2 regions of the Streptomyces sp. JN8 genome follow, and region 2 is predicted to be linked to the other one. Evidence: predicted binding sites of a transcription regulator. Region 2 holds the regulator's gene; the other holds the start of a gene.
The links. The regulator HspR, encoded in region 2, represses chaperone genes until heat shock. The targets are predictions, from matches to a motif close to TTGAGNNNNNNNNNCTCAA.
Positions count from the first base shown of each region.

Region 1: a site for HspR is predicted at 985-1,003, ahead of lon (endopeptidase La). Genes of this name have one in related genera too.

Region 1 is NZ_CM147852.1:2,953,536-2,960,764, forward strand. It holds gene lon (endopeptidase La) at 1-962, opposite strand, end outside; gene ACY0MR_RS12575 (GNAT family N-acetyltransferase) at 1,093-1,740, shown strand; gene ACY0MR_RS12580 (hypothetical protein) at 1,902-2,498, shown strand; gene ACY0MR_RS12585 (RNA polymerase sigma factor) at 2,566-3,201, shown strand; gene ACY0MR_RS12590 (zf-HC2 domain-containing protein) at 3,198-4,310, shown strand; gene ACY0MR_RS12595 (ABC transporter ATP-binding protein) at 4,307-5,104, shown strand; gene ACY0MR_RS12600 (hypothetical protein) at 5,101-6,429, shown strand; gene ACY0MR_RS12605 (hypothetical protein) at 6,426-7,037, shown strand.
Region 2 is NZ_CM147852.1:4,452,873-4,460,101, reverse strand. It holds gene clpB (ATP-dependent chaperone ClpB) at 1-2,574, opposite strand, end outside; gene ACY0MR_RS19675 (pyridoxamine 5'-phosphate oxidase family protein) at 2,697-3,101, shown strand; gene ACY0MR_RS19670 (Rieske (2Fe-2S) protein) at 3,216-3,536, opposite strand; gene ACY0MR_RS19665 (hypothetical protein) at 3,533-3,844, opposite strand; gene ACY0MR_RS19660 (helix-turn-helix transcriptional regulator) at 3,952-4,956, shown strand; gene ACY0MR_RS19655 (hypothetical protein) at 5,000-5,473, shown strand; gene ACY0MR_RS19650 (heat shock protein transcriptional repressor HspR) at 5,611-6,054, opposite strand; gene dnaJ (molecular chaperone DnaJ) at 6,059-7,229, opposite strand, start outside.

The sequences.
Region 1 (7,229 bases), 1.5 Mb from region 2:
GCGCGGGCGCCGCGGATGTCGTACCGGTCCTCGGAGCGCTCGTTCCAGGGCAGTTCGAGGACGGTGTCCAGCCAGGTGCGGATCCAGGAGCCCTCGGGGGACTGGTCGCTGGACCGCTCCAGCTTCTCGACCTCCTTGAGGGCGGCCTCGCGGACCTTCTCGGGCAGGTCGGCGGCCTCCACGCGGGCGCGGTAGTCGTCGGACTCGTCCGCCTCGGACTCGCCGTTCAGGTCGCGCAGTTCCTTGCGGACCGCTTCGAGCTGGCGCCGGAGCAGGAACTCGCGCTGCTGCTTGTCGACGCCCTCCTGGACGTCCTTGGCGATGGTCTCGGCGACGTCCTGCTCGGCGAGGTGCTCGCGGAGCTGGGCGGTGGCGAGCCGGAGGCGGGCGACCGGGTCCGCGGTCTCCAGGAGCGCGACCTTCTGCTCGACGGTGAGGAAGGGCGAGTACCCGGAGTTGTCGGCGAGGGCGCCGACGCCGTCGATCTGCTGGACGCGGTCGACGACCTGCCAGGCCCCGCGCTTCTTGAGCCAGGTGGTGGCGAGCGCCTTGTACTCCTTGACGAGGTCGGCGACCTGGCCGGGAAGCGGGTCGGGCAGGGTCTCCTCGACCGTGCCGCCCTCGACCCAGAGGGCCGCGCCGGGCCCGGTCGTGCCGGCGCCGATGCGCACGCGGCCGATGCCGCGGATCAGGGCGCCGGGGTCGCCGTCGGAGAGCCGTCCGACCTGCTCCACGGTGCCCAGGACGCCGGTCCCGGCGTAGGTCCCGTCGACGCGGGGCACGAGCAGCACCCGCGGCTTGCCCGCGCCGGGCCGGGCGGCGGCCTGAGCGGCCTCCACGGCGGCGCGCACCTCGTTGTCGGACAGGTCGAGCGGCACCACCATGCCGGGCAGCACGACCTCGTCGTCGAGCGGCAGCACGGGCAGAGTGAGCGGCACGGACGGCTTGGAGTCAGAAGCCATGATCTCCCCTTCGGCAGTCAAGTTGAGCTATGTCGACTCAATGCATGTGAGCCCGTGGATGTTCCCGGACGCCTGTTCGCTCTGAGCGATCACTCTCGCGCAGGCCGGGAACGACCGATGTAATACCTGCATGGATATTGCAGCTCTTACATCGGCCTGGGTGACGGGCTGGACCGTCTCCCGGGGAACCCCGGCCGCCGTCCCCGAGCCCTGGGGCCACCGGATCGACGTGGGACTGCCCCGGCACGTCGTGCGCCACGTGCTGCCCGCCCCCGACGCCGCCACGGTCGGCGCGCTCTGCACCCGCCTCACCGCCCCCTACAGCTGGCTCAAGGTCATGGCGGGACCCGAGGACGCGCAGGCATGGATCACGGAGGGGTGGACCGTCCCCGACGACCCGGGATTCATGATGGTCAAGCCGCTCGACCCCGGCGCCCGCCCGGCCCCGCCCGAGGGGTACGCGCGGACCACCGAGGTCCGGGACGGGGTCATCCGCGTCCGCGTCCTGGCGCCCGACGGCACCCTCGCCGCGAGCGGCCGGATCGCCCCGACCGGCTCCACCGCCGTCGCCGACCAGATCGAGACCGATCCCGCGCACCGGCGGCGCGGCCTCGGCGCCAACGTCATGCGCACCCTGGAGGCCGCCGCCGCCCAGGCGGGAGCCGCGACCGGGGTGCTCGCCGCGACCACGGACGGACTCGCGCTGTACGACTCCCTCGACTGGCGCTACCGGGGGCCGATCACCGGCATCGTCCGGGACGGCGGCGCGGCCGGCTGAGCCGATCACCGGCATCGCCCGGGACCGCGGGCGCGCCGGCGTCGCACGGAACCGCGTCGCGCCCGGCATCGCCCGGGACCGCGGCGCGCCCGGCTGGGCCCGCGGGCGCGAACCCGGCCGTACGGCTGCGCGGGAGGCCCGGCACCCGGCATGCTCGGACCATGGCGAGAGGCGCGCGGGGGACGTGGTGCGGGGCCCTGATCCTGGTCGGGGCCCTGGTCGGCGGTGCGAGCGGCTGCGGTCCCGCGACCCCGACCGAGGCGGGCGGACCGTCCTCGGCGACGAGCGCACCGGCCCCGCCGCCCCCCGGGGAGAGCGGATCGCCCGACCCGGGCACCCCACAGCCCCCGGCCACTCCGCCCGCCGGCACCACCCCGGCACCCGGCACCTCCACCACGGACCCGCAGCCGGCCGGGCTCCTCGTCGAGGTCGTCGTCGACGGCGGCCTCGCCGGGGTCCGCAACACGCTGGTCGTCCGGCACGACGGCTCTTGGAGCATCCGCTCCCGCACCGAGCCGCCCCGGACCGGCCGGCAGACCCCCGCCCAGGCCGCCGAGCTGCGGGCCGCCCTGGCCGACCCCGCCTACGCCCGGGTCCCGGAGCGGCCCACGGGCCGCCCGGTCCCCGACGGCTTCCAGTACCGCGTGACGTACCGGCACCGCCTCGTCGTCGCGCAGGACGGCGAGGACGAGCGCCCGGCGGCGCTCCGGCGGGTCTTCGCCGCCCTCCCGGAGGGCGGCCCTCCGACGCGGCCCTGAGCCCGGCGGGCGCGACGGCCCCGGGCCCCGGAGAACCGGACCGGGGCACGCGCGCGATAGAGAGGGCGTGAGACTGGTGCGCCCCCCAGGGGGAGGCCCCGCAGGGGGCGACGAGGACGACGACACGGCGCTGCTGCGCGCGGTCGCCCGGGGGGACTCCGAGGCGCTCGCCGTGCTCTACGACCGGCACGCCGGCTGGCTGCACGCGCGCCTCGCCCGGCGCTGCCCCGACGAGGAGACCGTGCGGGAGGTCCTCCAGGACACCTTCGTCACGGTCTGGCGCTCGGCCGGCGGCCACCGGGGCAGGGGCGAGGCAGGCGGCTGGCTCTGGGTGATCGCGGCCCGGCGCCTGGTCGACGCGCAGCGGGCCCGGGCCCGCGCGGAACGCGTCGTGACCGAGGCCGCCCGGCACGCCGCCCTGCCCGCGGAGCCGCCCGGCGCCGCGCCCTCCGCCGAGGACCGGGTGCTCGCCGGCCTGGAGTACGGGGAGGTCGGCGCGGCCCTCGACCGGATCTCCCCCGAGCTCGCCGAGGTCCTGCGGGCCACCGTCGTCGACGGTCTGACGACCCGGGAGACCGCCCGGCTCCTCGGCATACCCGAGGGCACGGTCAAGACCCGCGCCCTGCGCGCCCGCCGCGAACTGCGCGCCGCACTCGGGGCGGCCCGCCCCGGCGGCCCCCACGCCCTGGGAGGCACCGCATGACGACACAGCGCCGCCCCGCGGACGGCCCCGGGCTGCCCTGGCACGTCACGGACGACCTCGCGCGCCGGTACGCCGACGGTGCCGCGCCCGAGACCGACGCCTGGTCCCTGGAGAAGCACGTCGAGTCCTGCGCGGGCTGCGCGGGCCGCGTCTCGGCCGCCGTGCGCGCCGGAACGGCCGGCCCCGTGCTCGCGGCCGTCCGCGCCGACCTGCTGGCGTCGATCGGCGCCGCCGCCGGGGCCCGGGCGGGCGCCCGGCCCCCGCTCGCGGGCGACACAGGAGGACGACCCGCACCCGGCGGCATCCGGCCGACCCCGGCTCCGGCCGCCCCCTCGCCCTCCACCCCCACCCGAACCGGCCGCTGGGCCCGGCTCTGGTGGGCGGTCGGGCCCGCGGTCCGCGGCACCACACGACGACGGCCCGCACACGGCACCATCGGGCCGACCCCCACCCAGGCCACCCCCTCGCCCTCCACCCCCACCCGAACCGGCCGCTGGGCCCGGCTCTGGTGGGCGGTCGGGCCCGCGGTCCGCGGCTCCTGGGCGGTGGCCGTGCTGCTGGTCGTCGGCGGGGCCCTCGCGCTCGCCCACGGGGCCGGGGTCCGCGGCGCGGGCGGTCTGCTGCTCGCCCTCTCCCCCGTCCTCCCGCTCGCCGGCGTCGCCGTCTCCTACGGGCGGCACGCCGACCCGATGCACGAGATCACCGCGGCCACGCCCTCCGGCGGACTGCGGCTGCTGCTCACCCGGACCGCCGCCGTCCTCGTCGTCTGCGTACCGCTGCTGACGGCCGGGGGCGCGCTGCTGCCGCCGGTGGCCGGACTCCCGGGGGCCGCCGCCTGGCTGCTTCCGGGTCTGGCGCTGACCCTGGCGACGCTCGCGCTCGGCTCGTTCGTCGGCTGCCGGGCGGCGGCCGCGACGCTGGGCGGCGGATGGCTGCTCGCCGTCACGGGCACGCTGCTCGGCCCCGTGGACACGGCCGCCCCGGCGGCCGCGCTCGCCCCGTACTTCTCCGGCCCCGCCGCCCAAGGGGGGTGGGCCGGCGCGGCGCTGGCCTGCGCCACCCTCCTCGCGGTGCGGCGCCGTTCCTTCGACCACCTGGAGCCCCGGTGACCCCCTCGCCCGCCGTCGCGGTGAGCGGACTGACCGTCCGCCATCGCCGCACCGTCGCCCTCGACCGGCTCGACCTGTCCCTGGGCCCCGGCGTCCACGGACTGCTCGGCCCGAACGGCGCCGGCAAGACCTCCCTCATCCGGGTCCTCGCGACCGTGGCCGCCCCCTCCTCCGGCCGGGTGGAGCTCCTCGGCGGAGACGCCACCCGGCACCGCGAGCGCACCGGCATCCGCCGCCGGCTCGGCTACCTCCCGCAGGACTTCGGCTACTACCCGGCCTTCACCGTGCGGGAGTTCGTGGCCTACGTCGCCTGGCTCAAGGAGGTGCCGGCCGACCGCGTCCCGGCGGCCGTGGAGCGCGCGGTGGCGCGGGTCGGGCTCGGGGACCGGATCGACGCGCGGATGAGAACGCTGTCCGGGGGCATGGTCCGGCGCGCCGGAATCGCCCAGGCCGTCGTGAACGAACCGGAACTGCTGCTGCTCGACGAGCCGACCGCCGGACTCGACCCGGAACAGCGGGTCGACTTCCGCTCGCTGCTGCGGGAGCTGGGCACGGAGGCGACGGTGGTGGTCTCCACGCACCTGGTGGAGGACGTCGCCGCGGCCTGCACCGACGTCGCCCTCATCGAGGGGGGCCGCCTCGCCTTCCAGGGCTCGACGGCCGAACTCACCGCCCTCGGCGGGGAGTCCGCGGACGGGGACGACTCCGCGACGCACGCCGTCGAGCGCGGCTACACGGCCGCCCTGCGCGCCCACCGGGCCGCCCCGGACGCCGCGAAGGGGGCGCTCCGGTGACCGCCGTCCTCACCCCTCCCCCGCCGCGCGCCACCCGGCGGGCCGGGCGGGCGACCAGGCCCGTCGTCGTCGAACTCCGCCGCGGGCTCGGCCCGTGGACCGGTCTCGCCGTCCTCCTCACCCTGCTCGTGACCATGTACGGCAAGGCGCCCGGCTGGCAGGGACGCTGGGCCGACGCCACGAACACGCTGCACGTGGCCGCCGGACTGCTCGCCGGTCCGCTCGCGCTCGCCGCGGGCTGCTGGCAGGGCGGCCGGGACCGGCGGCGCGGGACGCTGGACCTGTGGGAGTCCGCGGCCCGCCCGCCGCTCCGCAGGCTGTTCGTCGCGGTCGCCCCGTCCGCGCTCTGGCCCGCCGCCGGGGTGCTCCTCGCCGACGCCGTCTGCCTCGTCGCGACGTGGCCGTACGCCGCGGGCGGCCGCCCCTTCCTGGAACTCCTCGCGGCCGACGCGGTCGCCGTCGCCGCCCTCGGCGCCCTCGGCCACGTCGTCGGACGCGCGGTCCGCTGGCGGCTGACGGCCCCGCTGCTGGGGATCGTCGGGTACGTCGCCCTGGGCGTCGGCGCCTACGGCCAGGGCTCCGCCCGCTGGCTCGGGCCGGCCGCCGAGCACCAGTTCCTCTGGGACCGGCCGGTGTGGTGGTTCGGCCCGGTGTCGATGGCGTGGACGGCCGGGCTCGCGCTGAGCGCCGTCCTGGCCGCCGGGCTGCGCCCCGCCCGGCGGCGGCTGCTCGCCCTGGTGCCGCTGGCGGTGGCGGTGGCCGCCGCCGGCCTGATCCTGCGCCTGCCGCCGGACGAGGGCCCGTGGCGCCCCGACCCGGCCCTGGCCCGCCCGCTCTGCGACGACGGCGTGCCGCAGGTCTGCCTGACGGCCGTGGACTCCCGTCTGCTGCCCGAGGTCTCGGCGGCGCTCGCCCCGCTCAACGCGCGCCTCAAGGGAATCCCCGGCGCCCCGGTCCGCTGGGTCGGCGGACCCTTCGGACCGCCTCGCCCCGGGGACGTGGAGCTTCCGAACGCCGCGGCGGACGCGGTGCGCGGCCGGCTCCCGCGGCCCGACCTGTACCTGAACGCGGCGGTGTCCTGGCTGCTCTCGGACACCTGCCGGCCGGGGGACGGCACCGGTCCGGACGCGGAGCGGACGAGCGTCGTCAACCTCGCCGTCATCGAGTGGCTGGCCCCGACGCCCGAGGACTACGGCCCCGACACCACCGCGGCCCGGCCGTACATCGACCGGCTCCGGGCCAAGCCGGCCGCCGCCCAGCGCGACTACCTGGCCCGCTACCTCGCGGCGAACACCTGCCGCCCGGAGGAGGTGCCGATCCCGTGAGGCCCGCGGCCCTGCTCTACCTGCGCTCCCGCGCCCTGCCGGGCGCCCTGGGCGCGCTCGCCGGCACGGCGGCGGCCGCCGCCTGGGCGGCCTGGTGGCTCCAGTCCCTGCCCGACTTCGACCACCGGGCGCGGCTGCCGGTCGTCGTGCTCGGCCCGCTGCTCGCGGCCGCCGCCGTCGGCACCAGCCTGCACACGCCGAGCGACGAGCTGGACCGTACGGCGGTCCGGGCGTGGTGGCCGCGGCGGCTGGTCCACGTCCTCGCCCCGACCGCCCTCGCCGTCGCCCTGCTGGCCCTCGCGGTGCCGGGTCACGCGGAGCAGTTCGGGGCGCCGGCCGCCGTGCGCAACACCCTGGGGCTGGTGGGGGTGACGGCGGGCGCGGCCGTCGTCGTCGGCGGTCGTCTGAGCTGGCTGCCGCCCTCGTTCCTGGTGGGCGCGGTCTACCTCGCGGCTCCGTCCGCGCCGGGCGGCGGGGCGCAGTGGTGGGCGTGGGTGATGCAGCCGGGCGCTCAGCGGGGGGCGTGGACGGTGGCGCTCGCCGCCCTGGTGACGGGCACCGGGCTGTACGCGTGGCGCGGCGCGCGGCGGACGACGGGCGCCGCCTGAGGCCCGGCCCGCGGTCGGCTCCGGTCCGGAACGGGCCGCGCCCGAGGCCCGACCCAGAGCCGGACCCCGCGCGGCCCCGGTCGGCCCCGCCCGGCCCCGGTCCGGAACGGCCCGCGCCCGAGGCTCGCCCCCGGCCGGTCCCCGCCCGCCTCGCGTCCGGACCTGACGAACTCCCGGCGGGGTGGGGCGCGG
Region 2 (7,229 bases):
GATCAGGCCGTCCTCGACGCGGTCCACCCGGACGGTGTCGCCGTCCCGGATCTCGCCCGCGAGGATCTCCCTGGCGAGCCGGTCGCCGATCGCCGTCTGGATGAGACGGCGCAGCGGCCGGGCGCCGTACGCCGGGTCGTTGCCCTCCTCGGCGAGCCACTCCAGGGCCTCCGGGGAGACCTCCAGGGTGAGCCGCCGGTCGGCGAGCCGCCGGGCGAGGCGGTCGATCTGGAGCCGGGCGATCCGGCCCAGCTCCGCCCGGTCGAGGGCCGAGAAGACGACGAGGTCGTCGAGGCGGTTGAGGAACTCCGGCTTGAAGCTCGCCCTGACCACGTCCAGGACCTGCTGCTTCTTCACGTCCGCCGGGGTCAGCGGGTCGACCAGGTACTGGCTGCCGAGGTTCGACGTGAGGATCAGGATGGTGTTGCGGAAGTCCACCGTCCGGCCCTGCCCGTCGGTGAGCCGCCCGTCGTCCAGGACCTGGAGCAGGACGTCGAAGACCTCCGGGTGCGCCTTCTCCACCTCGTCGAGCAGCACCACGCTGTACGGGCGGCGGCGGACCGCCTCCGTGAGCTGGCCGCCCTCCTCGTACCCGACGTAGCCGGGGGGCGCGCCGACCAGCCGGGCGACGCTGTGCTTCTCGCCGTACTCCGACATGTCGATGCGGATCATGGCCCGCTCGTCGTCGAAGAGGAAGTCCGCGAGCGCCTTCGCCAGCTCCGTCTTGCCGACACCCGTGGGGCCGAGGAAGAGGAAGGAGCCGGTGGGACGGTCGGGGTCGGCAATGCCCGCGCGGGTGCGACGGACGGCGTCGGAGACGGCCTGGACGGCCTCGGACTGGCCGATCAGGCGCCGGCCGAGCTCGTCCTCCATGCGCAGCAGCTTCTGCGTCTCGCCCTCCAGGAGGCGGCCCGCCGGGATGCCGGTCCAGGAGCCGACCACGTCCGCGATGTCGTCGGGCCCGACCTCCTCCTTGACCATGGTGTCCTTCGAGGACTCCTGCTGCGCCTCGGCCTCGCTCGCCTCGGCCAGCTCCCGCTCCAGGGCCGGGATCTCCCCGTAGAGCAGCTTGGAGGCGGTGTCGAAGTCGCCGTCACGCTGGGCGCGCTCGGCGCGGCCGCGGGTCTCGTCCAGGCGCTCCTTGAGCTCGCCGACCCGGTTGAGGGACTGCTTCTCCTTCTCCCAGCGGGCGGTGAGGCCGCGCAGCTCCTCCTCGCGGTCGGCGAGGTCGCGCCGCAGCTTCTCCAGGCGCTGCCTGCTCCCCGCGTCGGTCTCGTTCTTGAGGGCCAGCTCCTCCATGCGGAGCCGGTCGACCGAGCGCTGGAGCTCGTCGATCTCGACCGGCGAGGAGTCGATCTCCATGCGGAGCCGGCTCGCGGCCTCGTCGACGAGGTCGATGGCCTTGTCGGGGAGGAAGCGGGAGGTGATGTAGCGGTCGGAGAGGGTCGCGGCGGCCACCAGCGCGGAGTCGTTGATCTGCACCTTGTGGTGGGCCTCGTACCGGCCCTTCAGTCCGCGGAGGATCGCGATGGTGTCCTCGACGGTGGGCTCGGCGACCAGCACCTGCTGGAAGCGGCGCTCCAGGGCGGGGTCCTTCTCGATCCGCTCGCGGTACTCGTCGAGGGTGGTCGCGCCGACCATGCGGAGCTCGCCGCGGGCCAGCATGGGCTTGAGCATGTTGCCCGCGTCCATGGCGGAGTCGCCGCCGGCGCCCGCGCCGACGACCGTGTGCAGCTCGTCGATGAAGGTGATGATCTGGCCGTCGCTCGCCTTGATCTCGGAGAGCACGGTCTTCAGCCGCTCCTCGAACTCGCCGCGGTACTTCGCGCCGGCGACCATGGCGCCGAGGTCGAGCGAGACCAGCCGCTTGTTCTTGAGGGACTCGGGCACGTCGCCCTTCACGATCCGCTGCGCGAGGCCCTCGACGACGGCGGTCTTGCCGACGCCGGGCTCGCCGATGAGGACCGGGTTGTTCTTGGTGCGGCGGGACAGCACCTGCACGACGCGGCGGATCTCGTGGTCGCGGCCGATGACCGGGTCCAGCTTGCCCTCGCGCGCGGCGGCGGTGAAGTCCGTGCCGAACTTCTCCAGCGCCTTGTACTGCCCCTCCGGGTCGGGTGTGGTCACCCGGCGTCCTCCCCTGCTCTTCTCGAACGCGTCGAGCAGCTTCGAAGCGCTCGCGCCCTGCGCGTCGAGGATCTCACCGGCCTGTCCGCCCTTGGCCGCGATCGCGACGAGGAGGTGCTCGGTGGACAGGTAGTCGTCGCCGAGCTCCTTGGCCTGCCGGTCCGCGTCGGCGATGACGGCGAGGAACTCGCGGCTGGGCTGCGGGGGCGCGACCGTGGACCCGGTGACGCTGGGCAGGGCGGCGAGCAGCCGCTCCGCGCCGGCCCGCACGACCGCCTGGTCGGCCTCGACGGCGGCGAGCAGGTCGGTGATGTTCTCGTTGTCCTGACCGGTCAGCAGCGCGAGCAGCAGGTGCGCGGGGGTCAGGTCGGCGTGCCCGAGGGACACGGCGCGGCTGCTGGCCGCGTTGATCGCGTCCCGGCTCCGGTTGGTCAGTTCGGCGTCCACGTGCGGTGCTCCTCCTGGATCGTTCGGGGTCCTCTCCCTTTATGACTCTTCCAGCGTACACAAAGTTGAGTCGATTGCGCTCAAGGTGTCGGAGGGAGCTCCGCCCCCGGTACGTTCCGTGCATGGCGACCGACCCGAGGAACCCCTCCGACTCGTACCTCAGCTTCTGGCGCGAGTACCACATGTGCACCCTGACCACCCCGCGCCCGAACGGCACCCCTCACGTCGTGGCGGTGGGCGTCACCTACGACCCCGAGGGCGGTTTCGCGCGGGTCATCACCAACCGGCACAGCCGGAAGGTGGCCAACGTCCTGGCGGCGGGCGCCGCGGGCGCGCGGGTCGCGGTCTGCCAGGTCGACAAGGGGCGCTGGGCCACCCTGGAGGGCGTCGCGCGCATCCGCACGGAGCCCGAGGTGGTCGCGGACGCGGTGGCGCGCTACGCGGAGCGCTACGGGCGCACGCCGGCCGAGAACCCGGACCGGGTGGTCGTCGAGATCACCCTGACCCGGGCGATGGGGCGCGCCTGAGGGAGGCCCCCGATCGTACGGGGGCAGCACAGCGGCGCCATCGCGTTTCAGGTCCGCGATGGCGCCGCTGTGTGGGGGAAGTGCCGGAGCGATCTACAACGACGGGGGAATCGCTCAGGCACTGCGGGGGGTGGCGGTGATGGTCTCGGGTTCGATCAGCTGGTGGTCCCGCTGGTCGAGGTTGACGAAGATCATGCCGTACCGGATGGCACAGCGGATGGGCTGTGGGGCGCCGCGGGGACGGCGGAGGCAGCGGTAGGCGCGGACGTCCTCGTCCTGCTCCCGTGCCACCACGATCGGCTCTCCGAAGAGGGTGATCTTCAGCGCGTCGCCACGGTGGGGGATGGCCGTGGCGAGGTCGACGAAGTGCCACCCGGACCGGTAGGCCGAAGCCATCTCCCGGCGGAACCTGGGGTCGTCCGGCGGCACGGTCACGCCCCCGCGCCCCTCGAATCGATCTCCCAGGACGGCTCGTAAGGAGCAGCGAGCACGACGTCCCGGGGAGAGCTCTCCCACGAGGGTTCGCCGGGTCCCGCGACCACCTCGTGCGCCGGGGTGCTCTCCCACGAGGGCTCGTCCGGCCCTGCCACGGAGTGCGCCGGGGTGCTCTCCCACGAGGGCTCGTCCGGCCCTGCCACGGAGTGCGCCGGGGTGCTCTCCCACGAGGGCTCGCCGACGGCGAGTGCGCCGAGAGCAGCCGCCGCAACGGCTATGGCGCTAAGTGCACGAACCATCCTGGTCATGGCCGATCTCCACCTCTTTTGATCACTACCTCCCCCCCGCGAGTAAGACGATGGCTCACTCCCGACCCTTTCCACCAGCCAACCCGGGCATCATGTTCCTGTAATTCATGACCCTGAGGGGGGTGCAAATGAGGCGAGAATGCGACGAGTCCGTTCATAAGCACAGTCACGGTGAACTATGCGACGTGGGCAAGGAGCTCTATGCGAGTGCCCTCCGCACCGGCCGCATAGCCCGTGCGGACGCCGAAGCCGCCCCCTGCCTGAGGGAACTCTCCCTCCTGCACCCGGACCCGGACGACAGCGAGTGCCTGCGTCCCGTGCCGCCCTCGATCGCCCTGAACCAGCTCGTGCACCCCATCGAGCAGGAGATACAGGTCCGGCGCCAGCACGCGCTGGCCCTCGCGGACGCTTTCGAGCCGTTCATGGCCATCCACACCCAGGACCCCACCGGCACCCAGGCCATCACGGTCCTCGAAGGCCTCAGCGTCATCAACGCCGCGCTCGACCGCGCCATCAACGAGTGCACCGAGGAACTCCTCACCATCCAGCCCGGCAGCGGCCGCCGCCCCGAGACCCTCGAAGCGGCCCTCCGCCGCATGGAACCGCTGCTCGACCGCGGGGTCCGGATGCGGACGCTCTACCAGCACACCGCACGGCACCATCCCGCCACCCTGGCCTACGTCGAACGCGTCGCGCCGTACGGGCTCGAACTGCGCACCCTCGAGGAGATCGTCGACCGGCTGATCATCGTCGACCGCAAGGTCGCGTTCGTGCCCGCGCGCAGCGACCGCCAGGTCGCCCTCGAACTCCGCCACGAGGGCCTCGTGCAGTACCTCGTCGGCGTCTTCGACCAGTTCTGGCTGCACGGGGTGCCCTGGGAGGACGAGATCCCCTACAGCCCCTCCGTGGACGGCATCGGCGGCGTCCAGCGCTCGATCGCCAAACTCCTCGTCGAGGGCCACGTGGACGAGGCCATCGCCCGCCGCCTCGGCATGAACGTGCGCACCTGCCGCGCCCACATCGCCAAACTCGCCGCCGCCCTCGGCAGCGGCAGCCGGGCCCAGCTCGGCTACCTGATCGCGCAGTCGGGCATCCTCGAGGGAGACACCTGACCACCGGACACCTGACCAGCGCCGAACGGGACAACTCACCACCGTGTACGTACAGATCGACCTCGACGGGCCCGCCGGGACCCTCCGCGTCTCCGGGCACGACCTGCCCACCGTGGAGCTCGTACGGGCCCCCGGGACCCGCCCGGACACCCATACGCCGATCGGCACCCGCAAGCCCGCCCTGCTCGCCCTGACGGTGGCCGGGGAACCCGCCGTCATCAAGCCGGCCCGCGCGCGGCTACTGCGCCGCTCCTACCGGGTGGACGTCCGCGTGGACGGCCTCCGCTACCGGCTCGTCCCCAGCTCGTACGTGGACAGCCGGTTCACCCGGAACGGGAAGGCGCTCGGGACCCTGGAGTCCAAGGGGGACGGCACGGTGTACCCCGACTGGGACCCGGCCGCCGCCCCGACCCCGCTCGACCACGCCGTCGGCACCGCCCTCGCCGCCGCGTTCGGCACGGGCGCGTCGCCCTGGTGGGAGACCGTCGGCGACATCGTGGCGGAGCTCATCCCGTAGCGGCGGGGTCCCGGGCCGCCGACCGCCCCGGGTCCCCGCCGCCGGCCCCGTACACGCCGAAGCCCCCTCCACGACCGTGGAAGGGGCTTCACGCGTCCAGGGGCGCCCGGCGCGGGGCCGGGCCGCCGGACGGGGGCCTACTCGCCGCGCTTGGGACGCCAGACCACCAGGGCGCTCGCCTGCTGCACGTCCTGGTACGGCACCAGGTCGCGCCGGTACGAGGCGTGCACCTGGGCCTCGCGCTGCCGCATCGCCGCCGCCGCGCCGTCGACGGCCGCCGACAGCTCCGCGATCCGGCTCTGCAGCGCCGCGACCTGGTTCTCCAGCTCGATGATGCGCTTGATCCCGGCCAGGTTGATGCCCTCGTCCTGCGACAGCTGCTGCACCTGCCGGAGCAGCTCGATGTCACGGGCCGAGTAGCGCCGGCCACGGCCCGCCGTGCGGTCCGGGGAGACCAGACCGAGGCGGTCGTACTGACGGAGGGTCTGCGGGTGCAGACCGGAGAGCTGGGCCGCCACCGAGATGACGTACACCGGCGACTCGTCGGTCAGCTCGTACGGATTGCGTCGGCGCCCGTCCACCGGGTCACGCTCCCTTCGCTGCCTGGAACAGCTCCGCCCGCGGATCGTCGGAGGCGGTCGCCTCGCGATAGGTCTCCAGGGCGTCCCGTGCCTTGTCGTCCAGCTCCTTCGGCACCGCGACCTCGACCGTCACGAGGAGGTCGCCGCGGGTGCCGTCCTTGCGGACCGCGCCCTTGCCGCGGGCGCGCATGGTCCGGCCGTTCGGCGTGCCCGCGGGCAGCTTGAGGGTGACCGCGGGGCCGCCGAGGGTCGGCACCTTGATCTCGCCGCCGAGCGCCGCCTCCGTGAAGGAGACCGGCACCGTGACGGTGAGGTTGTCGTCCTTGCGGCCGAACACCGGGTGGGAGTCGACGTGCACGACGACGTACAGGTCGCCGTTCTGCCCGCCGCGCTCCCCCGGCGCCCCCTTGCCGCGCAGCCGGATCTTCTGGTTGTCGGAGACCCCGGCCGGGATGCGGACCTGCATGGTGCGGGAGGACTTGGCCCGGCCGCTGCCCTTGCAGACCTCGCAGGGGTTCTCGGCGATCAGGCCGCGGCCCTTGCAGTCCACGCAGGGGTCGGTGAGCGAGAAGCCGCCGCCGCTGCCGCGCGAGACCTGTCCGGTGCCGACGCAGGTCGGGCACACCCGGGGGGTGCCGTTCTTGTCGCCGGTGCCCGAACACGCCGTGCACGGCTGCTGGCTGGACATCCGCAGCGGTACGGTCGCGCCCTCGATGGCCTCGGTGAAGCTGAGCGTCACCTCGGACTCGATGTCCTGGCCGCGCCGGGGCTGGGTGCGGGCACCCGCGCCGCCGCCGCGGTTGAACAGGCCGCCGAAGACGTCCCCGATGCCGCCGCCGCCACCGCCGCCGAAGCCGCCGCCCGCGCCGCCCTGGGCGCCTCCGAAGAGGTCGCCCAGGTCGAAGTTGAACGAGCCGCCCGCCCCGGGACCGCCGGCCCGGAAGCCGCCGTTCCCGAAGAGGGCGCGGGCCTCGTCGTACTCCTTGCGCTTCTTGGGGTCGCCGAGGATGTCGTTCGCCTCGGAGATCTCCTTGAAGCGCTCCTCGGCCTTGGCGTCGTTCTTGTTGGCGTCCGGGTGGTTCTCGCGGGCGAGCTTCCGGTACGCCTTCTTGATCTCGGCCTCGGTGGCGTCCTTGGGGACGCCGAGAACCTTGTAGTAGTCCTTCTCGACGAAG